Regions from separate parts of the Stenotrophomonas sp. 28608_Sma genome, predicted to be linked through region 2. Evidence: predicted binding sites of a transcription regulator. Region 2 holds the regulator's gene; the other holds the start of a gene.
The links. Region 2 encodes HrcA, which represses chaperone genes, less so after heat shock. Its sites were predicted from a motif close to TTNGCACTCNNNNNNNNNGAGTGCNAA; they were not measured.
Positions count from the first base shown of each region.

Region 1 (12,300 bases), 2.5 Mb from region 2:
ATGCCGTCCACGCCGCGCTGCTTGCCCAGCACCCACAGCAGCCACAGCACGGTGGCATACATCGGGAAGGCCAGCACGTGCTTGAGCGTTTCCATCCACGGGCCCGGCTTGGGCAGGCGGCGCGCCAGCGCCGGCACGAAGCCGATCAGCAGGAACGGCAGGGCCAGGCCCAGGCCGAGGAACAGGAACACGGTCATCGCCTTCAGCGGCGGGGCAATGAACGCGTAGGCAATCGCGCCGCCCATGAACGGGCCGACGCAGGCACTGCCGACCACGCAGGCCAGCGCACCGGTGAAGAAATCACCGGCCGGGCCACTGCGGCTGGCCAGCGACTGGCCGAGGTTGCCGATGCCGCCGCCCAGTGTGAACACGCCGGACAGGCTCAGGCCCACCGCGAACATGATGTAGGCCAGCGCCGCCACCACGCCCGGGTGCTGCAGCTGGAAGCCGATGCCGACGGCGTTGCCGATCGCGCGCAGGCCAACCATCAACGCACCGATCACCGCGAACGCGACCAAGACGCCCAGCGTGTACCAGAGGGCATGGCTGCGCGCGCGCTGCGGGCTTTCGCCACTCTGCGCCAGGCTCAGGACCTTCAGCGACAGGATCGGCAGCACGCAGGGCATCAGGTTCAGTACCAGGCCACCGGCCAGCGCCAGCAGCAGGACCCATACGAACGAACGGTCCGGATTCGGCGTGGTCACCGGCGGTCGCGTGCGCAGCGCGTTGTCACCCTGTGCATCGGCGGCGAACTCACTGCTGGCGGTGCCGTCACCTGCAGCAGGGGTCGTTGCATCCGTATTGGGCACGGTTGGCAGCAGGCGCAGCGGTGCGCCGTTGGCGGCTTCGCGTGGTGCGCCGTTGGCAGCGGGCAGCGGGCTGATCACCTCATTGCGCGGTGGCGCCTGGTCGGCACTGCTGCTGACCTTGCCGGCCGGAATGGACAGCTTCACCCGGCGGGTCATCGGCGGGTAGCAGATGCCATCGGTCTGGCAACCCTGGAAGGTCACCACCAGAGTGCTGTCGACCGCATCGGCGATGGAGCGGCGCAGCGGCAGCGGCACTTCCACCTGGTTGAAGTACACCGAGACATCGCCGAAGTGTTCGTCGCGATGCGACTGTGCGGCAGGCCAGCGCAGCTTGTCGGCCAGCACCCCGGTGCTGCCGTCCAGCTTCACCGAAGTGCGGTCGCGATACAGGTAGTAGCCCGGCGCCGGGCTGAAGCGCAGCAGCAGGGTATTGCCGTCGCTGGCGATGGCGTCGAAGCCGAACGCCTGCTCCGACGGCAGCGGCAGCGCCTGGCTGTTGTTGGCCGCGCCCGGCAGGCGCAGGCCACCGCTGTTGCCGGCACCGGCCAGCGGGTTGTTGAACGGGCTTGCGGCACCGGCACGCGCGGCAGGCCCCGCGGCCGCCGCACCGGCGCCCGGCAGGGTGACCTGCACCACGCGCTTCTGCGGCGGGTAGCAGACACCGGCATCGGCGCAGCCCTGGTAACGCACTTCCAGGCTGATGGTGCCGGCGGCGTCGGTCGGCGTGCCGGGCAGGGTGGCCTGCAGGCGTTCGCGATAGGTTTCGACTTCGCCGAAGAAATCGTCGTGGTGCTTGTCGCCCTTGGGCATCTGCAGCGCGCCGGCATTGAAGGCCGGGTCGGCCTTGACGCTGGTGCGGTGGCGATACAGGTAATAGCCCGGTGCGATCTTGAACTGCAGTTGCACCTGGCCCCGTTCGGGGGCGCTGGCGGTCAGCGCGAACGCCTGGTCCACCGGCAGCAGGTCCTTCTCATCCAGCGCGAAGGCCGGCAGCGAGAGCCACAACAGGGCGCACAAGGCGGCGCCACGCGCAAACAGAGTCTTCAATCAGTGTCCTCCCGGGTCTGTGCCCGGATCCAGTCCAGATACGCCGGCAGGCCGGCCCGGGTTTCGACCGCAATGCACTCCGGGAGTTCATACGGATGCAGTTCGACGATCCGGGCAATCGCGTCATCGACGCGACTCGCGGTGGTTTTCACCAGCAGCTGCAGCTCGGCGTCGGTGGTCACCTCGCCCTGCCAGCGGTAGGTCGACTGCGCGCCATCGAGGCGGGTCACGCACGCGGCCAGGCGCTCGCCGACCAGCGCGTGCGCGATGCGCTCGGCACTGGCCCGGTCCGGGCAGGTGGTCAACAGCAGCAGGACGGGATCGACGGTCGACATGACCGTCGAGTATAGGGCCGCCGCCGGGTCAGGGCCCGGCGGCGGCAGCGGACCGCTGCGTTGCGCGGTCAGTTGGCCAGCTGGCAGGAGGCCGGCTTGGCCGAGGTGAACAGGCCCGGGGTCGCCCACTCGGGGTGGTCGATGAACGGGTTGCGGTTGCCCTGGAAGCTGTAGATCACGTCGTTGCGGGCACGCTCGGCATCATCCGGCGGATCGGACAGGTGCCAGTCGATCAGCGTCGAGAGCAGGCCCATGTAGGCCGGCGAACTGCTGGTCTTGACGATCCTGCTGCGGTCGTCGGTCAGCTCCAGGTCCGGCTCGGACTGGCCGGTGGCCGCATCCTTGCCGCCCTCGTAGCGGATCGCCATGTACATCACCGCACGCGCCATGTCGCCCTTGCGCTTGCCCCACACCTCGAAGGTGCCGGTGTTGCCGTCCGGCGTGCGCACCCAGTTGGAGTTGCCCGGGTAGCCGCCGTTGCCGCCGCCCTGGCCGTTGTTGGCCTCGGTGGCGCGTTCGCCGCAGTTGGCGTCGCACTTGCCGAACGGCTTGTTGCCACGGTCGGCGTTCCACTGCGCGTCGGTCAGGTACAGCATGTGGGTGTCGGTGTACGGCGCGTACGGCAGGCCCTTGTCGCCGGTGGTGCTGGCAAAGCCCAGCGAGTTCGGCCAGGTGTGCTCGCGGTTGTACTTCAGGCCGCCGCCGCTGCCGGCGCGGTCGGTCACCTTGGCGTAGCTGCGGTTGCGGTACGCATCCAGGATCCTGCCGCTGTTGTTCGGATCCTCGTCGGCGATTTCCAGGATGGTCCAGGTGCTGGTGCCCGAGCCGCTGTACGGGTAGGCGGTGTGGCCCTTGATGGTGGCGTGCAGCGAGCAGCGCAGCTGGCTGGGGCTGCTGGTATTGACCTTGGAGTAGTAACCGGCCGGCACGCCCGGGTTGCCCGGGTCCGGATTGCCGCCGGTGCTGGCCACGGTGAAGGCGATGCGGCTGTCGGCGGCGGGGTGCGCCCCCTGCAGGTCGGTGATGCGCGCGGCGCGGATGTCGAAGCGGCAGGCTTCCCCGGCCACCAGCGCGGTGTTGGTGGACAGCTTCACGCTGCGGCCGCTGGCCGGGTAGGTCAGCGGCACGCTGCCGGAGGTGCCGCAGCTCAGGGCGAAGGCGCCGCTGGCCAGGTTCACCGTCTCGCTGAACACCACTTCCAGGTCGGCGGCGGCCGGGAAGGTGCTGCTGCCCTGCGCCGGGGTGGTGGTGGAGACCGACGGCGGCGTGTTCGGGCCCGGGGTGCCACCCCCGCTGAAGGTCTGGCCGTTGTTGCAGCTGCCAAACGTCTGCCTGGCCGATTCGGCCCAGGTGAAGTGGGCGTACTGGCTGCCGCTGCCGGTCAGCTGAAGCGAGGTGCCCGGGGCCGTGCTGTTGGTCTCGGCCACCGGAATGTTCTGGCTGGTCATGCCGGCGGCAGGGCCACCGGAGGCGGTGATGGCGCCCTCGTAGCTGAGGAACTGGACCACCTTGCCGCTGGCATCGACCAGGGCGATGCCGTCGTTCGGACCGTTCTGCAGGCCGTTGGTCGGGTAGCTGACCACGGCCAGGGTGGCGCTGCCGCAACCCGCGGCGGTGCCGGCCGGGACCGGATTGTTGGCGTAGACCGTGGCGGCTGAAGGATTGCTGCCGTTGTAGAGATAGAGGCGGTAGCCGGACAGGTCCTCGCCCGCGGTAGCGACCACTTCGATGGCTTCGCCGACGTCACCGGCGGCGGTGCTGTCGTCGTAGTGCAGTTCGTTGATGAAGACTTCGGCCTGGGCCGGCGCGGCGGCCAGCGCCAGCAGGCAGGCGGCGGCAAGCGGGGACAGCAATCGCATCGACTACTCCTTGTGATTGGGAATGCGCGGCCGAGCCTAAGGCCGATCCAGTGACACTTTGTCGTAAATGAACGTCAGATATCTGACAGTGCGACGCGAGTCACCAAAAGTCGAGGATTCCAGAGACAGGGTTGCCGCGTTGCACCGGCATCCAGGCCTTCACATGGGCGCAGATCGAGTGGGCCCGGGGCAGTGAAATTTTTTCCGCGAGCGGCCTTGAAAGGTCCGGGGCCAGCTCCATCTCTGTCCTGCTCCCGATTCATCGGGCTTTTTCGCGAGCAATGCTGGCAGTCACCTGGGGTGAGTGCTAACATCGCCAGACTTTTTCAGACCAATCAATAACTTAAGAGGTCTCTCATGAGCATCAAGCCGCTGCACGACCGCGTTGTGGTCAAGCCGATCGAAGCCGACGAAATCTCCGCCGGTGGCATCGTCATTCCGGATTCGGCCAAGGAAAAGTCCACCAAGGGTGAAGTCGTGGCCGTCGGCCCGGGCAAGCCGCTGGACAACGGCAGCGTGCGCGCTCCGTCGCTGAAGGTCGGCGACAAGGTCATCTACGGCCAGTACGCCGGCAGCTCGTACAAGAGCGAAGGCGTCGAGTACAAGGTCCTGCGCGAAGACGACGTGCTCGCCGTCATCGGCTGAGCCTCGGCGCGACCTGTTTCAACCTGATTCCCAAATCCCAGCCGCCGGGCATGGTCCGGCGCTACCAATGAGGTAATTGCAATGGCTGCCAAGGATATTCGTTTCGGTGAAGACGCCCGTTCGCGCATGGTGCGCGGCGTCAACGTTCTCGCCAATGCCGTCAAGGCCACCCTGGGCCCGAAGGGCCGCAACGTCGTGCTGGAAAAGAGCTTCGGTGCTCCGACCATCACCAAGGACGGCGTTTCCGTCGCCAAGGAAATCGAACTGGCTGACAAGTTCGAGAACATGGGCGCGCAGATGGTGAAGGAAGTTGCTTCGCGCACCAACGACGACGCGGGCGACGGCACCACCACCGCCACCGTGCTGGCCCAGGCCCTGATCCGCGAAGGCGCCAAGGCTGTTGCCGCCGGCATGAACCCGATGGACCTGAAGCGTGGTATCGACAAGGCCGTCGTGGCCGCCGTTGCCGAGCTGAAGAACATCTCCAAGCCGACCGCCGACGACAAGGCGATCGCCCAGGTCGGTACCATCTCGGCCAACTCGGACGAGTCGATCGGCCAGATCATCGCTGACGCGATGAAGGAAGTCGGCAAGGAAGGCGTGATCACCGTTGAAGAAGGCTCGGGCCTGGACAACGAGCTGGACGTGGTCAAGGGCATGCAGTTCGACCGCGGCTACCTGTCCCCGTACTTCATCAACAACCAGCAGTCGCAGACCGCTGACCTGGATGACCCGTTCATCCTGCTGCACGACAAGAAGATCTCCAATGTCCGTGACCTGCTGCCGGTGCTGGAAGGCGTCGCCAAGGCCGGCAAGCCGCTGCTGATCGTTGCCGAAGAAGTTGAAGGCGAAGCGCTGGCCACCCTGGTGGTCAACACCATCCGTGGCATCGTCAAGGTCGTGGCCGTCAAGGCGCCGGGCTTCGGCGACCGTCGCAAGGCGATGCTGGAAGACATGGCCGTGCTGACCGGCGGCACCGTGATCTCCGAAGAAGTGGGCCTGTCGCTGGAAAAGGCCACCATCAAGGACCTGGGCCGCGCCAAGAAGGTGCAGGTCTCCAAGGAAAACACCACCATCATCGATGGCGTGGGTGACAAGGCTGCCGTCGACGCACGCGTCGGCCAGATCAAGACCCAGATCCAGGACACCTCCTCGGATTACGACCGCGAGAAGCTGCAGGAACGCGTTGCCAAGCTGGCTGGCGGCGTTGCCGTGATCAAGGTCGGCGCTTCGACCGAAATCGAAATGAAGGAAAAGAAGGATCGCGTCGACGACGCCCTGCACGCCACCCGTGCAGCCGTTGAAGAAGGCGTGGTCCCGGGCGGCGGCGTTGCCCTGGTCCGTGCGGTCACCGCGCTGGCCGGCCTGAAGGGCGCCAACGAAGACCAGAACCACGGCATCCAGATCGCCCTGCGCGCGATGGAAGCCCCGCTGCGCGAAATCGTGGCCAACGCCGGCGACGAGCCGTCGGTCATCATCAACAAGGTCAAGGAAGGCACCGGCAGCTTCGGCTACAACGCCGCCACCGGCGAGTTCGGCGACATGCTGCAGTTCGGCATCCTGGACCCGACCAAGGTGACCCGTTCGGCGCTGCAGAACGCGGCCTCGATCGCTGGCCTGATGATCACCACCGAAGCCATGGTTGCCGAAGCTCCGAAGAAGGACGAGCCGGCCATGGGCGGCGCCGGTGGCATGGGCGGCATGGGTGGCATGGGCGGCATGGACTTCTAAGTCCCCCGCGTTCACCCCGCAATGAAAAACCCCGCTGCAAGGCGGGGTTTTTTTGTGGCCGGCTGCAATGGCATCGCTTTCCGAGCGGCTCATCCTGCGTCCTGCAGGGTGTGTGTGCCTGCTGCCTGCGGCGTCATCAGTGCTGCATGCAACCAGGTCATGAAAGCAGGTATCGCCGCGTTGGCCTCGCCGTCCGCACGCGTCACCGCGTAGTAGGCGAAGGCCTGTGGCCAGGGCTGGTCGATCACCACCTGCAGCCGGCCATTGGCGAGTTCTTCGGCCGCGTGGATGTCGCGCACCAGGGCGATGCCTTGCCCGGCCACCGCCGCGCGGATCAGCAACAGGTCGTCATCGAACGCAGGGCCGCGCTCCAGTCGTTCATCGACGGGCAGATCCAGTGCCTGGAACCACAGCCGCCAGTCGCTGCGGTCGGCGTCCTGCAGCAGCGGCAGCTGCAGGCAATCCTGCACTGTACCCACGGCAGGCGCGCTGGCCAGCAGCGCAGGGCTGGCCACCGGCAGCAGTACCGGTGCCATCAGGTGCTCGGCATGCAGGCCAGGGTAGCGGCCCAGTCCATGACGGATCGCGATGTCCACCCCCTCGCGGCGCAGGTCGACCAACGCCGCGCTCGAGTCCAGCTGCACGTCCACCTGCGGATGCAACGCACTGAACCCGCCCAGTCGCGGCGCCAACCACTGTGCGGCGAAGCTCGGTGCCGCGCTGATGCGTAGCGTGCACCGTGTTTCCCAGCGTTCGAGTGTCTGCAGGCTCTGTGCGATCTGATCGAAGGCCTGCAGCAGCTCCGGATACACGCGCGCGCCGGCTGCACTGAGCACCACGCCATGCCGGGTGCGGTCGAACAGGCTCACGCCCAGCCGCTCCTGCAGCTGTCGAAGCTGCTGGCTGATTGCACCAGGTGTCACCCCCATCGCATCGGCGGCGGCGGTCAGGCTGCCATGTCGGCCGGTTTCAACGAAGGCCCGCAGGCCCAGCAGCGGCAGCACCGCACCCATCTCAACTCTCCTGTAACCGCGTCGGCACGCGCCGCGCTGCGACAGCATATCGACCGCACTGCAGGCTGTCGCGCGCGCGTCGCGCACGTTGAGCCCCGCTCAACTCCCCGTGCAGGAGACATCGTTTCCCCGCGACGCAGGCCTTTCCTAGACTGCCTGCACGGCTGCTGCAGCGCCCGTTCCCGCATCGCCCGGCCACCTTCAACGGCCGATGCATGCCGTCGCTCCCTGCCGTCCAGGATTCCCATGAACGAACCTTCGCTGCACCTGTACTCCGACAGTTCTCCCAATGGCTTCAAGGCCACCATCGCACTGGAAGAACTGGGTCTTCCCTATCACCTTCACCACGTCCACATCGCCGATGGTGAACATCGCCATCCCGACTTCCTGCGGCTCAACCCGCATGGCCGCATTCCCGTGCTGGAAGATCGCGCGCGCGGCATCGTTGTCTTCGAGTCGGCGGCGATCCTGATGTATTTGGCCGAACAGGGCAATGCGTTGCTGCCTTCCGAACCGGTTGCGCGCTGGGAGACGCTGACCTGGCTGCTGTTCCATGCCGCCAGCGTCGGCCCGATCCTCGGCCAGCGCGTGCACTTCGAGCATTTCGCACAACAGCCCGATTCCGCGGCAATCGAACGCTACCGCCGCCTGAGCGACGACCTGTTCGGCGTACTCGACCAGCGTCTGCAGGGACGCGAGTGGTTGGCTGGCGATCACTACTCGATTGCCGACATCGCCCACTTCGGCTGGCTGCACATCTCCCGCATCATCGACATCGATTTGTCGCGGCATCGCCATCTGGATGCGTGGTACGCGCGGGTTGCAGCACGCCCTGCGGTACAGCGCGGCGTGCAGCTGCCCGAACCGGCCACCGGACCGTAAGGAGGCCATGCAGATGAATGATTCCATTGCGATGCGGGGCGCGTCGGCGCCGGCCTTTGCCATGCACCCGGGCTACCAGCGCATGTTCCGTGCCGATGCACTGACGCTGGGCATCTACCTGCCGTTGCGTTTCTACCAGGGCGACATGAGCGTGCTGCAGGGTCAGGGGCGGTGGGTGGAGCAGATCGATCGCCACGGCTTTGCCGCGGCATGGGTGCGCGACGTGCCGCTGTTCGATCCGATGTTCGGTGATGCAGGCCAGTTGTTCGACCCGTTCACCTACCTTGCGTGGCTGGCAGCGCGCACACAGCGCGTGGCCCTGGCCACCGGCAGCGTGGTGCTGCCACTGCGCCATCCGATCGATCTGGCCAAGGCCGCGGCGTCGATCGATCAGCTGTCCGGTGGTCGGCTGGTGATGGGTGTGGCGTCCGGTGATCGACCACTGGAGTTCCCGGCCTATGGACTGGAGCACGCGGCGCGCGGAGAGCGTTTCGCCACCGCAATGAACGAGATGCGCCGTTGGCTGCAACCGGGCACGGATGGGCGGATGACACATGCCGGTGCCGGGCAGGGCGTGCAGTTGCTGCCGCCCACGGTCAGTGGCCGCGTTCCGCTGATCGTCACCGGTGGCGCACGCCAGCCACTGGAATGGATCGGCCAGCATGCCGATGGCTGGCTGACCTACCCAGAGGCCACCCATGACAACGCTGGTCCGCAGCGGCTGGCCGCGAAGATCGGCGCTTGGCGCGCGCTGATTCCGGACGGCGGCTTCCGTCCGCACATGACCAACGAATGGATCGACCTGGTGGACGATCCGGATCATCCACGCATGCCGTTGCGGGGTGGCTTCACCCTGCGCACCGGCCGCAAGGGTCTGATCGATCTGCTGCAGGCCTGGCAGCGGGCCGGCGTCAACCATGCCGCACTGGGGATCCAGTTCGCCGAGCGGCCTGCCGGCGAGGTGCTGCAGGAGCTGGCCGAGGAGGTACTGCCGTTGTTCCCGTCGCATCCCGGGCCGGCGGCGAAGGTGATGGACTGGTAGCCACGCCGAAGGGGATGGCATATGATTAGGCGCCTAATCATATCGGTATGGATGATGATCGAAGCCAAGCACCATGCCCTGATGGATGAGGCGCAGCGACGCGGCCACGCCAACGTCGCGCAGCTGCGCCTGTGCTTCCAGCTGCTGTCGTTGTCGTCGTCCATCGACCACGATTGCGCCACCCGGCTGGCGCCACACGGGCTCAGTGAGGGTCGCTTCATCGTGCTGTTCCTGCTGCATGGGGCCGGTGGCACGCTACCGCCCCACGAGCTGGCCGAACGCGCAGGCGTCACCCGCGCCACCATCAGCGGCCTGCTCGATGGCCTGCAGCGCGAAGAACTGCTGCAGCGTCGCAGCGATGCTGAGGATGGCCGTCGCCTGCAGATCGTATTGACCGCACGGGGAAAACGCTTGGCCGAGACACTGTTTGACCAGCACACACAGTGGATCGGTGGCCTGTTCAATGGTCTGGATACCGATGAACAGCGGCAGCTGTCGCGGTTGCTGCACAAGGTCTGGCAGCACACCGATGCTGGACGAGAGTCTGCAGCATGAGCCCGGCGATTGCGGCGCAACGCCTGCATGAACTCAACACCGGTCGCGTTGCCACCACCCATCTGGCCGAATGCCTGGCAGTGGATTTCGCCGCGTTGCTGCAGGTGGTGGCGCCTGCGCTTGCACCGGAAGCGCTGCAACGCATGCGGGATGCCTCAGGCAAGGGCATCACGCTGCGCATGGCCCTGGCCGCGCAACTGCTGCGTGAGGCGGGGCAGGGCGCGCCTGAGTTCTGGCAGGATCACAGCTCCGATACCGTGCGTGGCTGGGCCTGCTATCTGGTCGGCAGCGATGCCCGCGCAACGTTGGCAGAGAAGCTGCAGCAGATGCGCACGCTGGCCGATGACCCACACTTCGGTGTGCGCGAATGGGCGTGGCTGGCGCTACGCACGGACATCGTTGCCGCGCCGATGCAGGCGCTTGAGTACCTGCAACCCTGGACACAGGAAACATCGCCGTACCTGCGCCGCTTCGCCTGTGAAGCGCTGCGCCCACGCGGTGTCTGGGCCACGCATATCGCACTGTTCAAGCAGCATCCGGACCTTGCGTTACCCATGTTGGAAGCACTGGCTGACGACCCGGAGCGCTATGTGCAGGATTCGGTCGGCAACTGGCTCAATGACGCCGGCAAGACTCAGCCGCAGTGGCTGCGCGAGCTGTGCACGCGTTGGCAGCACGAGCGCCACAGCGACGCCAACGCCTACATCCGCAAACGCGCATTGCGCTCGCTCCGGTAGTGCCGGCCGCTGGCCGGCAACCCCGCAACCTCGTCAACCTCAAGGAAGAACCACCGTGTCGCACACCTTCATCGAGCTCTACACCGCCACACCTGCCTGGACCGCACTCCCGCCCGAGCAGCGGAATGCCTTCTTCGCCCGTATTGGCGCCGGCATGCAGCAGTTCGATCCAGCCCGCATCACGCCGCTGGCGATGGGCCGCATTGCCACGGACGTACCGCACGGCAGCGATGAGCAGTTCTATGCGGTCTGGCGCTGTGCAAGCCGCGAGGAGGTCGATGCGCTGGTGGCCGGCATCGCCGCGACCGGCTGGCATGCGTACTTCACCACCACCCATGCGGTAGGCGCGATGGACAGCATGGCCCAGCACCTGGCCGACCTGGCCGCCCTGTAGCGGGGCGGCAGACGCCGGCAGATCCCGGGCCTCGGCATGGGAGGCACATGCGCCTGTCACCCAGACACGGTAAACAGTGCATTGCCCATGTCCATCCGCAGGGAAGTCGATCATGCAGAGCACGCTCCAGGTCACGCTGTTCGGCCCTCTTGGCGACAGCCCGGCGTTGCAGTTGCCGGGCCTGGAGGGGCCGTCGGTGGCCATCCCGGAATCGGCCCTGCGGCGGTTGGTTTCCGACCTCTACACCGCGCGTTCCCTGCTCAACCCCGAGCAGCTGGACGAAGCCAGGCAGGAGCTGGACCGCGTGCTGGAGCGCTGGGCCGACATCCATGAGGGCCTGCTGCTGGATGTGGAAGTGCATGGCAAATGAGCAACTTCGCGTGGCTGCCGCCGTGTAGGCATGGCTGGTGCGCACCTCGCTGAACCGCGTCCCCAGTTGCGGATGAAACATTTTGCACTGCGCAAAAGCTGTGTTATCAATAGATCCCATGAACGCAGCCCCCACCAGCTTTTACTGGTATTACTTTCCGAAGCCACTGGCGGAGGAAGGACTGCGCTCACCCTGAAGAAAGCTTCAGACGCATTCCCGAAAGCCGCCAGCGAACCTGGCGGCTTTTTTCATGCCGCCACGCTGGGGACCCCCAACGTTCCGGAGATCTCCCGCAATGCCCCCGCACACCGACGACCTGCGTATCCGCACCATCGAACCGCTGACACCGCCTGCCCAGCTGCTGGCGATGCTGCCCTGTGACGATGAAGCCTCCGACACCGTCAGCGCCTCGCGCGCGGCCCTGCACCAGATCCTGCATGGCCGTGACGACCGCCTGGCGGTGGTGGTTGGCCCGTGCTCGATCCACGACCCGAAGGCCGCCATCGAGTACGCCCAGCGCCTGAAGCCGCTGCGCGACGCACTGGCCGGCGAACTGGAAATCGTCATGCGCGTGTACTTCGAGAAGCCGCGCACCACGGTGGGCTGGAAGGGCCTGATCAACGATCCGGACCTGGACGGCAGCTTCAAGATCGACAAGGGCCTGCGCATCGCCCGCGGCCTGCTGCGCGACATCAACAAGCTGGGCCTGCCGGCCGGTGTCGAGTTCCTCGACGTGATCTCGCCGCAGTACATCGCCGACCTGGTGGCATGGGGTGCGATCGGCGCACGCACTACCGAAAGCCAGGTGCATCGCGAGCTGGCCTCGGGGCTGTCGTGCCCGGTCGGCTTCAAGAACGGCACCGATGGCAACGTGAAGATTG
Region 1 is NZ_CM151308.1:4,508,929-4,521,228, reverse strand. Features, by position in the region: gene ACZLHH_RS21340 (protein-disulfide reductase DsbD domain-containing protein) at 1-1,856, opposite strand, end outside; gene cutA (divalent-cation tolerance protein CutA) at 1,853-2,191, opposite strand; gene ACZLHH_RS21330 (endonuclease) at 2,260-4,050, opposite strand; gene ACZLHH_RS21325 (co-chaperone GroES) at 4,408-4,695, shown strand; gene groL (chaperonin GroEL) at 4,777-6,426, shown strand; gene ACZLHH_RS21315 (LysR substrate-binding domain-containing protein) at 6,516-7,439, opposite strand; gene ACZLHH_RS21310 (glutathione S-transferase family protein) at 7,686-8,321, shown strand; gene ACZLHH_RS21305 (LLM class oxidoreductase) at 8,335-9,363, shown strand; gene ACZLHH_RS21300 (MarR family winged helix-turn-helix transcriptional regulator) at 9,418-9,918, shown strand; gene ACZLHH_RS21295 (DNA alkylation repair protein) at 9,915-10,655, shown strand; gene ACZLHH_RS21290 (DUF6616 family protein) at 10,711-11,049, shown strand; gene ACZLHH_RS21285 (hypothetical protein) at 11,162-11,419, shown strand; gene ACZLHH_RS21280 (3-deoxy-7-phosphoheptulonate synthase) at 11,715-12,300, shown strand, end outside.
Region 1: the regulator HrcA is predicted to act here: its motif matches at 4,335-4,361, upstream of ACZLHH_RS21325 (co-chaperone GroES).

Region 2 (12,300 bases):
ACGGTGGATCTGGCGCGGCCACGGGGGTAGTGCCGACCGCTGGCCGGCAACCTCATGATCTTCGTTCACCTGTGTTGGGTTGCCGGCCAGCGGCCGGCACTACCTCGCGCGTTGTAGATCCACGCCATGCGTGGATAACCGCGAACAGGCCTCAGACCTGCAGCAGCTTGCGGGCGGCGGCGCGCGCTTCCTTGCTCACTTCCACGCCGCCGAGCATGCGCGCCAGCTCTTCCTCGCGCGCCTTGCTGTCCAGCTTTTCCACCGCGCTCTGGGTCATGCCTTCCACCGGCGCCTTGCTGACCCGGTAATGCGCGTGGCCCTTGGAGGCGACCTGCGGCAGGTGGGTCACGCACAGCACCTGGCGCTTCTCGCCGAGCGCGCGCAGCTTCTGGCCGACAATGTCAGCCACTGCACCGCCGATGCCGGAGTCGACCTCGTCGAACACCATGGTCGGCACCGCATCCAGGTCCAGCGCAGCCACTTCAATGGCCAGCGAGATACGTGACAGTTCACCGCCCGAGGCGACCTTGCGCAGGGCGCGCGGCGGCTGGCCGGCGTTGGCCGCGACCAGGAATTCCACGCGTTCGGCACCCTGCGGATCGGGCTTGCCGGCGTCCTGTGGCTCCAGCTCGATCAGGAACTGGCCGCCGCCCATGCCGAGCTCGGCGATGATGCCGGTGGTGGTGGCCGACAGTTCGGCAGCGGCGCTGCGACGGCTGGCGGTCAGCACCTCGGCCTGTACGCGCCAGGCCGCAGCGGCCTTGTCGATTTCGCCGGCCAGGCGCTGCAGGCGTTCGTCGGCGCCGCGCAGCTGTTCCACTTCGGCATGCATGCGCTCGCGCTGCGCGCCCAGCTCGTCCATCGGCACGCGGTGCTTGCGGGCCAGGTCGTGCAGGCGGCCGAGACGACGCTCGTTCTCCTCGAACTGCTCCGGGTCGGCGTCGAGGTCGTCATGCACGCGGTCCAGCAGCGACAGGGCTTCGTGCAGCTGGATCGAGGCGTTCTCGATCAGGCCGTCCACCTCGCCCAGGCGCGGGTCGTGTTCGATCAGGCGCGACAGCTCGTGGCGCACCTGCTGCAGCAGGTCCAGCGCGGAACTGCCGTCGTCGCCATTGAGCTGGTTGCTGGCCGCCTGGCAGGCGCTCAGCAGGGCGCTGGCGTGGGCCTGGCGGCGGTGGCTGGCACCGAGTGCGACGATCGACTCCGGTTCCAGATCTTCGCGGTCCAGTTCGCGCAGCTGGTGCTCCAGGAAGCCGATCCGGTCACTGACGTCGCCCTGTTGCGACAGCGCCAGCGATTCATCGACCAGAGCCTGCCAGGCCGCGGCGGCGCGGCGCACCTGGCGGCGCTCGTTCTCGTTGCCGGCATAGGCATCCAGCAGGGCCAGCTGCGACGGGCGCGTCAGCAGGGCCTGCTGTTCGTGCTGGCCGTGGATCTCCACCAGCAGCGAGGCCAGGTCGCCCAGCTGGGCCAGGGTCACCGGGCGGCCATTGATCCACGCCCGCGAACCGCCATCGGCGCGGATCACGCGGCGCAGCTGGCACTGTTCCTCGTCGTCCAGCTCGTTGTCGGCCAGCCACTGGCGCGCGGCCTGCAGCTGGTCCAGCGCGAATTCGGCGGAAAGCTCGGCGCGCGCGGCGCCATGGCGGACCACGCCACTGTCGGCGCGCAGGCCGGACAGGAAGCCCAGCGCGTCGACCATCAGCGACTTGCCGGCGCCGGTCTCGCCTGAAACCACGGTCATGCCTGGCCCGAACTCCAGTTCGGTGGCGCGGACGACGGCAAAATCCTTGATCGAAAGATGTCTGAGCATGGGTAAGGGGGTATCAGCAGCCGCGCAACGCTAGCACGCGGGCGAGGGAGGTCCAATGACTTGCCAAGGTGATGCGCCGCCATTATCTAGTGTCCGTGTCTCACAGGTTGATTCCATGCACGGTTCTCCCGACCAGCTTGCCCCGCGTGCGCGCCATCTGCTGCGCACGCTGATCGCGCGTTACATCCAGGACGGTGAGCCGGTCGGCTCGCAGACGCTGGCGCGCGTGGCTGGCCTGGAGGTCAGCCCGGCCACCATCCGCAACATCCTTGGCGACCTGGAAGACCTGGGGCTGCTGGCCTCGCCACACACCTCGGCCGGGCGCATCCCGACCGCGCATGGCTATCGGGTGTTCGTCGACAGCCTGCTGCAGATGCAGCCGCCGGGCGAGGGCGAGCTGGCCCGGTTGCGCCAGGAACTGGCCAGCGGCGGCAGCACCCAGGCCCTGCTCGGCAGCGCCTCGGAGCTGCTGTCGGCGATGAGCCACTTCGTCGGCGTGGTCAGTGCGCCGCGGCGCGAGCAGTTCGCCTTCCGCCAGATCGATTTCGTGGCGCTGGACGGGCGCCGGGTGCTGGCGATCCTGGTGTTTGCCGACAACGAGGTGCAGAACCGCGTCATCGAGACCCGCCAGGAGTTCGCGCCGGGCCAGCTGGAGCAGGTCGCCAACTACCTCAATGCCCATTTCGCCGGCCTGCCGATGGCCGAGATCCGCACCCGCCTGCTGCTGGAGCTGCGCGATGCCCGTTCCGAGCTGGAGCAGCTGCTGGCGCACAGCATCGAACTGGCCGAGCAGGCCCTGCAGCCGGCCGCCGACGACATGCTGGTGGCCGGCCAGACCCGGCTGATGGGGGTGCAGGACCTGTCGGACCTGGAGCGCCTGCGCGAACTGTTCGAGCTGTTCTCCAGCAAACGCGAGATCCTGCAGCTGCTGGAGCGGACCATCCAGGCCCCGGGGGTGCGCATCTTCATTGGCGAGGAGACCGGGATGATGCCGTTGCAGGGGGTCTCGCTGGTCACCGCCCCGTACACCGCCAATGGCCAGGTACTGGGCGTGCTGGGCGTGATCGGCCCCAAGCGGATGGCCTACGACCGCATGATTCCGCTGGTCCAGGCCACTGCCGATGTGCTCGGCGCGGCCTTTTCACCGGCCGGACGCACTCCCGGAACATCCGACGCTTGAAACGCAGCATCCCGCCCACACTAGGGTGGGTGGAGGCGGAGATTGACCGCCAGGGACCCAGACATGAACCACGAACATCCAGATATCGAATCCCAGCAGACTGCCGCCGATGCGGCCGCCGCCGCCGGCGTCAACGACGAAGTGGAGCGCCTGCGCGCCGAAATCGAACAGGTCAAGGCCGATGCCCTGCGTGAGCGCGCCGACCTGGAGAACCAGCGCAAGCGCGTTGCCCGTGACATCGAACAGGCCCGCAAGTTCGCCAACGAGAAGCTGCTGGGCGATCTGCTCCCCGTGTTCGACAGCCTGGATGCCGGCCTGAAGGCCGCCGGCGACGACCCGCACCCGCTGCGCGAAGGCCTGGAGCTGACCTACAAGCAGCTGCTGAAGGTGGCCGCCGACAACGGACTGGTCCTGCTGGACCCGATCGGCCAGCCGTTCAACCCGGAACACCACCAGGCTATCAGCCAGGTGCCGACGCCGGGCGCCGCCCCGGGCAGCGTGGTGACCGTGTTCCAGAAGGGCTACCTGCTCAACGAGCGCCTGCTGCGGCCGGCGCTGGTGGTGGTGGCCGCCGATTGATCGGCCGGGCCGGGCTTTGCCCGGTCCCGGTTGTGCCAGGCCATGCCTGGCAAGGTTTTCCAGGCGCTGAACACAGCGTTCGGGAGACGGCTTGAATGTTCCACGAGCCTCCCCCACATCGTATTCATCCACCGGTCGAACGGCCGGACTGACACCAACAAGCATCCTCAGGAGTCTCCCCCATGGGCAAGATCATTGGTATCGACCTCGGCACCACCAACTCGTGCGTGGCGATCATGGACGGCGGCAAGGCCCGCGTCATCGAGAATTCGGAAGGCGATCGCACCACCCCGTCGATCGTCGCCTACACCAAGGACGGCGAAGTCCTGGTCGGTGCCTCGGCCAAGCGCCAGGCCGTGACCAACCCGAAGAACACCTTCTACGCGGTGAAGCGCCTGATCGGCCGCAAGTTCACCGACGCCGAAGTGCAGAAGGACATCGCGCACGTCCCGTACAGCATCCTGGCCCATGACAATGGCGACGCCTGGGTGGCCACCAGCGACGGCAAGAAGATGGCTCCGCAGGAAATCTCGGCCAAGGTGCTGGAAAAGATGAAGAAGACCGCCGAGGACTTCCTCGGTGAGAAGGTCACCGAAGCGGTCATCACCGTGCCGGCCTACTTCAACGACAGCCAGCGCCAGGCAACCAAGGACGCCGGCCGCATCGCCGGGCTGGACGTCAAGCGCATCATCAACGAGCCGACGGCGGCCGCGCTGGCGTATGGCCTGGACAAGGGCGACAACAAGGATCGCAAGATCGTGGTGTACGACTTGGGCGGCGGCACCTTCGACGTCTCGGTGATCGAGATCGCCAACGTCGACGGTGAAAAGCAGTTCGAAGTGCTGGCCACCAACGGCGACACCTTCCTGGGTGGCGAAGACTTCGACAACCGCGTCATCGAGTACCTGGTTGAAGAGTTCAACAAGGACCAGGGCATCGACCTGCGCAAGGATCCGCTGGCCCTGCAGCGCCTGAAGGATGCTGCCGAGCGCGCCAAGATCGAGCTGTCCAGCGCCCAGCAGACCGAAGTGAACCTGCCGTACGTCACCGCTGACGCGTCGGGTCCGAAGCACCTGAACATCAAGCTGACCCGCGCCAAGCTGGAAGCCCTGGTGGACGACCTGATCAAGAAGTCGATCGAGCCGTGCCGCGTCGCCCTGAACGATGCCGGCCTGCGTTCGAGCGACATCAGCGAAGTGATCCTGGTCGGTGGTCAGACCCGCATGCCGAAGGTGCAGCAGGCGGTGACCGAGTTCTTCGGCAAGGAACCGCGCAAGGACGTCAACCCGGACGAAGCCGTGGCACTGGGTGCGGCGATCCAAGGCGGCGTGCTCGGCGGCGACGTCAAGGACGTGCTGCTGCTGGACGTGACCCCGCTGTCGCTGGGCATCGAGACCATGGGCGGCGTGTTCACCAAGATCATCGAGAAGAACACCACCATCCCGACCAAGGCCTCGCAGGTGTTCTCCACCGCCGAGGACAACCAGTCGGCCGTGACCGTGCACGTGCTGCAGGGTGAGCGCGAACAGGCCCGCTTCAACAAGTCGCTGGCCAAGTTCGACCTGTCCGGCATCGAGCCGGCCCCGCGTGGCCTGCCGCAGGTGGAAGTGTCCTTCGACATCGACGCCAACGGCATCCTGCACGTGTCGGCCAAGGACAAGAAGACCAACAAGGAACAGAAGGTCGAGATCAAGGCCGGTTCGGGCCTGTCCGAGGAAGAGATCGCGCGCATGGTCGCCGACGCGGAAGCCAACCGCGAAGAAGACAAGAAGTTCCAGGAACTGGTGCAGGCCCGCAACCAGGCCGACGCCCTGATCCACGGCACCCGCAGCGCCATCACCGAGCACGGCAGCAAGGTCGGCGGCGATGTCATCGGCAAGGTCGAGGCGGCGCTGGCTGACCTGGAAACCGCGATGAAGGGCGACGACAAGGCACAGATCGAAGCCAAGTCGAAGGCACTGGAAGAAGCTGGCCAGTCGCTGTTCGCCGCTGCTTCGGCCGACCAGGGCGGTGCCCCGGGTGCCGACGCCGGCAATGCCGGCAAGGCGCAGGACGACGTGGTCGACGCCGAGTTCACCGAAGTCAAGGACGACAAGAAGTCCTGATCCGGACCGACACGGGACGCTGGCCATCAGCGTCCCGTTGTCGCATCAGGGTCCTGACCGCCCACCGGCGTGTCGGGGCGCCCGACGCAAGAGCGGACCTGGTTCCGCTCTTCCGCTTTGACGAATCCCGACTTTCCGGAACCCGATTCACGATATGAGCAAGCGCGATTATTACGAAGTGCTGGGCGTTGCCCGCACCGCCACCGACGACGAGCTGAAGAAGGCGTACCGTCGCTGCGCGATGAAGTTCCACCCGGACCGCAACCCGGGTGATGCGGCGGCCGAAGCCTCCTTCAAGGAGTGCAAGGAAGCCTACGAAGTGCTGTCCGACGGCAACAAGCGCCGCATGTACGACAGCCATGGCCACGCCGCGTTCGAGCACGGCATGGGCGGTGGCGGTCCGGGCGGCCCGGACATGAACGATATCTTCGGCGATATCTTCGGCAACATCTTTGGCGGTGGCGGCGGTGGTCCGCGCCAGGCCCGTCGTGGCGCCGACATCGGCTACGTGATGGAGCTGGACCTGGAAGAGGCCGTGCGCGGCGTCGAGCGCCGCATCGAGATCCCGACCCTGGCCGAGTGCGGCGACTGCGATGGCAGCGGCTCCGAAGACGGCAAGGTCGAGACCTGCAATGTGTGTCATGGCCGCGGCCAGGTGCGCATCCAGCGCGGCATCTTCGCCATGCAGCAGGCCTGCCACAACTGCGGCGGCCGCGGCCAGATTATCGCCAAGCCCTGCAAGACCTGCCACGGCAATGGCCGTGTCGAGGAAGACAAGGTGCTGTCGGTGAAGGTGCCGGCGGGCGTCGATACCGGCGACCGCATCCGCCTGCAGGGCGAAGGCGAGGCCGGTCCGGCCGGTACGCCGCCGGGCGACCTGTACGTGGAAGTGCGCGTGCGCGAGCATGCGATCTTCCAGCGCGATGGCGACGATCTGCACTGCGAAGTGCCGATCCGCATCTCGCAGGCGGCACTGGGTGACACCGTGCGCGTGGCCACCCTGGGCGGCGAAGCGGAGATCCGCATTCCGGCCGAGACCCAGACCGGCAAGCTGTTCCGCCTGCGCGGCAAGGGCGTGCGTTCGGTGCGCAGCCGCAGCGAGGGCGACCTGTACTGCCGCGTGGTGGTGGAGACTCCGGTTAACCTCACCCCTGAGCAGCGCAAGCTGCTGGAACAGTTCGAAGCCACCTTCGTCGGCGAGGAAGCGCGCAAGCATTCGCCGAAGTCGGCCACCTTCATGGATGGCGTGAAGGGCTTCTGGGACCGGATGACGTCCTGAGTTTTTCCATGGAAGCGTAGAACGGTAGCGCCGGGCCATGCCCGGCGTTGTCGTTTGTGGTGTAGTAGATCCACGCCATGCGTGGATGCCGTTCAAAGGATCATCGGAAGAAGGCCGCCGGCGTCTGCCCCAGCTGCCGCTTGAACATGCTGGTGAACGCGCTGGGGCTGTCGTAACCCATCGCCAGCGCGACATCGATGACCTTGTCGCCGACCGCCAGTCGCTCCAGGGCGGCCAGCAGCCGCGCCTGCTGCCGCCACTGCCCGAAGGTCATGCCCAGTTCACTGGCGAAATGACGCTGGATGGTTTTCACGTCCACCTGCAGCGCCTGCGCCCAGTCCTGCAGGGTGGCGTCGTCGCCGGGATGTTTCTGGATGTGCTGGCAGATCCGCTGCAGGCGCGGGTCGGAGGGCGAGGGCAGGTGTAGCGGCAGCACGTCCATGCGGTGCAGCTCGTCCAGCAGCAGGCGCACCACGCGGCCGTCGCGGCTGTCATCCACATGCGCGGTCTCGATCAGGCTGGCGGCGAGCAGCAGCTCGCGCAGCAGCGGCGCTACCTGTACCGCGAACGCCTCGTCCGGCAGCTGCGGCGCGAAATCCGGTTCCACGTACAGGCTGCGCATATGCACCTCAGCGATGCAGTCCACCGCATGGGCCATGCCGGCCGGCACCCAGATCGCGCGGGTCGAGGGCACCACCCAGCGGCCGCCGTCCGCACGCACCACCATCAGTCCGGACATGGCGAACACCAGCTGGTGACGGCGATGCCGGTGGGGCGCGATGTGGGTGCCGGGTTTGTAGTGGCGGGCGCGGCAGGTCACCGGGCGGTGTACCGGAACCTCGTTCCACGGTGCAGTCTCGCGGACCGGGCAGGGAGTGTCCTTTTTGCGATATGCCATGACCCGAACGCGGCAGAAGGGAGGGGGAGGCCACCGTAGCATGCGTGGCTCGCCCCCAACCTGACTGTGTCCATGTCGACCCTGGCTTCTCCCGCAACGACCTCACGCCCGGTGGCCCCCGGCGTGCTGGCAGCCATTTCCACCTCGCATGTCGTCAACGACATGATGCAGTCGCTGATCCTGGCCATCTATCCGGTGATCAAGGGCGGCTTCAATCTCAGCTTCACCCAGATCGGTCTGATCACGCTGACCTACCAGCTTACCGCCTCGATCTTCCAGCCGTTGATCGGCATGGCCACCGACCGTCGCCCTGCACCGTACTCGCTGCCGATCGGCATGGCCTCGACCCTGTGCGGCATGCTGCTGCTCGGCTTCGCACCGAACTACGCGGTGGTGCTGATGGCTGCGGCGATGGTCGGCATTGGCTCGGCCATCTTCCATCCGGAAGCCTCGCGCATCGCGCGACTGGCCTCGGGCGGCCGTCACGGCTTCGCGCAGTCGGTGTTCCAGGTGGGTGGCAATTTCGGAACAGCGCTTGGCCCGTTGATCGCCGCCGCAGTGATCGTGCCGTATGGCCAGCACGCCGCATCGTGGTTTGCCGGTGCTGCCCTGATCGGCATCGCATTGCTGACCTATGTCGGCCGCTGGTACGCGTTGCATCTGGGTACGCCTCGACCGGTCAGCACGGCTGCGATGGCGCCGCGGCATCCGTCTCGCACCGTGGCCAAGGTGCTGGCGATCCTGCTGGTGCTGATCTTCAGCAAGTACTTCTACATGGCCAGCATCGGCAGCTACTTCACCTTCTACCTGATCCATCACTTCGGCATTCCGGTGGCGCAGGCCCAGCTGCATCTGTTCGCGTTCCTGGTGGCGTCCGCCGCCGGCGGCTTCCTTGGTGGCCCGCTGGGTGACCGCATCGGCCGCAAGCCGATCATCTGGACCTCGATCCTGGGCGTGGCGCCGTTCGCACTGATGCTGCCACATGCCGATCTGCTGTGGACGACCGTGCTGGCGGTGCTGATCGGCTTCGTGCTGTCGTCGGCGTTCTCGGCGATCGTGGTGTACGCGCAGGAGATGATGCCGCACCGCATCGGCATGGTGTCCGGCCTGTTCTTCGGCTTCGCCTTCGGCATGGGCGGGCTGGGTGCTGCCGTGCTCGGCCTGCTGGCGGACAAGACCAGCATCGAGTACGTCTACCAGTTGACCGCGTTCCTGCCGCTGTTGGGTATCGTGGCGGCGTGGCTGCCACCGTCGCGGCCTGCTGCTCACTGAGGGGGTGGGGTTTGCAGGGCTTGCAGCCCTGCACCTGCTGAAGCCAAGGCAACGTCAACATCAACAGCAGAAGCGGGCTATCCGTGGTTGGCGGGGTGGGTCCGGTTGAGGGGGACGCTGCAAGTCCCCCTCCGGGGCCCGGCCCAGCCGCTGGCGGCTGTGCGTTCGGGCGCTTGCGAAGCAATGCTTCGCAAGCAAAGCGCCCTCACCCATGTAAGCTCGGTCGCCGCTTGCTCGTGTGCGCAGTCCTGCGCACACGGCAAGACCGGGGTTGGGCGTCCTGCCCAACCCGCCCGAGGCATGCCTCGGGCCCATGCGGCTCACGCCCCCTCAACCGGACCCACCCCGCCTTCGACAGTTTTCCGCGATCTGTCGGAACAGCGTCCGGCCCTGGTAGGTGTCGACCTTGGTCGACACGGATGAATTCGTTCGATCTCTGACAGATGTGTCGACCAAGGTCGACACCTACCAACAGCCGCGCGGAACAACAGCCGCAGTTAGCAACAGCCGCGTGAACCTGTCGAAGGTGGGGCGGTGTCGGAGTGCGGGGTGTCAGCGGCATGGATGCCGCTGCCAAGCCTACAAGGACGTACTTGCGGCATCCCCACACTCCGACACCGCCCCGCCACCCCACGGAATGCCGCTTTGGCTTCGGCCGTTGCGGTTGCCGTTGCATTGAGCAGGTGCAGGGCTGCAAGCCCTGCCGAAAACTCCCTTGGGCGTAGAATGCGGGCATGAGCGAATCCCTTGATAACCACCTGGTCCACGGCCGCCGCCAGCGGCCGGATGGTCCGTCGCCGATCGATGTCATCTCGGTCCAGTCGCAACTTGTCTACGGCCACGCCGGCAACAGCGCCGCCGTACCGCCGATGCGTGCGCTCGGTGTGCGCGTCGCGGAAATTCCGACCGTGTTGCTGAGCAATGCGCCGTTCTACGACACCACGCGCGGTCGGGTGCTGCCCGCCGACTGGTTCGCCGACCTGCTGCTGGGCACCCACGAGCGCGGCCTGCCGCAGCGGGCGAAAATGCTGGTTTCCGGCTACTTCGGCAGCACCGCCAACGGTGCCGCCTTCGCCGACTGGCTGGACAACATCCTGCCGGCCTGTCCGCAGCTGCGTTACTGCCTGGATCCGGTGATTGGTGACACCCACACCGGCCCCTACGTGGAACCGGGCCTGGAAGCGATCTTCGCCGAGCGATTGCTGCCGCATGCCTGGCTGGTGACCCCGAACGCCTTCGAACTGAATCGTCTGACCGGTATGCCGGCACTGGCCGAGGCTGATGCCATCGCCGCCGCGCGTACGCTGCTTGACCGTGGCCCGCACTGGGTGATCGCGCACAGCGTGGGCGGTAACCCGGGTGAGCTGGTGACCCTGGCGGTCGGTCGCGAGGAAACCTGGCGCTGGACTTCGCCGCTGCTGCCGGTGGACGTGGCCGGCACCGGTGACGTGCTGATGTCGCTGGTGGTGTCGTTCCTGTTGCGAGGTGAATCGATGCAGCAGGCGATTTCGCGTGCGATTGCCGGTACCCACGCGGCGCTGGAGGCGACTCTGGACAATGGCTTCGAAGAGTTCGACGTGATCGCGGCGGCGCCTGCCGCACTGGCCGAAGGCACGCGCTTCCGTGCCGAACGCGTGGCATGAGCGGTCTGCTCGAACGCACGCCGCGCACGGTCGGCATCGTCGGCAGTGCCGGCGCCTATGGGCGCTGGCTGAGCCGCTTCTTCCAGCAGCACATGCAGCTGCAGGTGATCGGCCACGATCCGGCCGATCCGGACTCGCATACGCCGGAACAGCTGCTGGCGCAGGCCGACGTGCTGGTGTTCTCGGCACCGATCCGGCATACGCCGGCTCTGATTGCCGAGTACGTGCGGCAGTCGGCCGGCCGTGAGCAGGACCGGCTATGGCTGGACGTGACCTCGGTGAAGGAAGCGCCGGTGCAGGCGATGCTGGCCTCTCAAGCCGAAGTGGTCGGCCTGCACCCGATGACCGCGCCACCCAAGGCGCCGACCCTGAAGGGCCGGGTGATGGTGGTCTGCGAAGCGCGGCTGCAGCACTGGCAGCCATGGGTCGATACGCTGTGCGCTGCGCTGCAGGCCGAGTGCGTGCGGGCCACGCCGCAGCACCACGACCAGATGATGGCGCTGGTGCAGGCGATGGTGCATGCCACCCACTTGGCCCAGGCCGGCGTGCTGCGCCAGTACCAGCCGCAGCTGGGCGATCTGGCCGCGATGATGCCGTACCGTTCGGCATCGTTCGAGCTGGACACGGCGATCATCTCGCGCATCCTGTCGCTCAACCCGGCGATCTACGAAGACATCCAGTTCGGTAACCCGTACGTGGCGCCGATGCTGGAACGGCTGGTCGGCCAGCTGCAGGCCCTGCAGGCGCAGGTCGGGCAGGGCGACGACCGTGCGCGTGGTGAATTCCGCGAGCAGCTGCTTTCGGCCAACCGCAGTGCCTTCGGCGAGCAGGCACTGGCTGACGGCAACTACACCTTCGAACGCGTGGGTTACCTGTTGGCGGACCTGACCGAGCGCAACGCGCTGTCGGTGCATTTGCCGGAAGACCGACCGGGCTCATTGCGTGAGCTGCTGAACGTGTTCGAGCAGCACCGCATCAGCCTGGCATCGATCCATTCCTCACGCACGCCCGGCGGCGAAGTGCATTTCCGAATCGGGTTCATCGCAGGCAGTGATCCGGCGGCGATCACCCGGGCGGCCGCTGAGGTGGACGCCAGCGGCATCGGGCGGGTACTGGGCTGAATTCATCCACAGGCGGTGTGGATGGTTCCTGAGCAAACGTGTGGATAACCTTGCTCAGGCCTTGGCAGCAAAGGCTGTCAAGATGCCTGGCCAAAAAATGATCACGCCTTTTGTAGCGTCGAGCCACGCTCGATTGCCCTTGGCAAAAGCGTGTCGACCAAGGTCGACACCTACCAGAGTCAAGAAAGCGGGTCGATCAAGGTCGACACCCGCCAGAGCGGGGCGATACGAAATCCGGTAGCGCCGGGGCCATGCCCGGCGAACCTCAGATCGTCAGCCGCAGCTCGCCGCCACTGGTGGTGAACTCGCGGCCATCGCGCACCAGCGGCCGCCCGTCATCCAGTTCGTAGCGTGGCGTGGCTTCGGAGTGATGCCCGCTGCCATTCGCCTCGGGCTTGAACTCGATGATG
Region 2 is NZ_CM151308.1:1,964,305-1,976,604, forward strand. Features, by position in the region: gene ACZLHH_RS09260 (LysR family transcriptional regulator) at 1-30, shown strand, start outside; gene recN (DNA repair protein RecN) at 152-1,813, opposite strand; gene hrcA (heat-inducible transcriptional repressor HrcA) at 1,929-2,993, shown strand; gene grpE (nucleotide exchange factor GrpE) at 3,057-3,572, shown strand; gene dnaK (molecular chaperone DnaK) at 3,755-5,677, shown strand; gene dnaJ (molecular chaperone DnaJ) at 5,832-6,956, shown strand; gene ACZLHH_RS09290 (AraC family transcriptional regulator) at 7,057-7,854, opposite strand; gene ACZLHH_RS09295 (MFS transporter) at 7,927-9,126, shown strand; gene pdxY (pyridoxal kinase) at 9,861-10,769, shown strand; gene ACZLHH_RS09305 (prephenate dehydrogenase) at 10,766-11,890, shown strand; gene ACZLHH_RS09310 (hypothetical protein) at 12,156-12,300, opposite strand, start outside.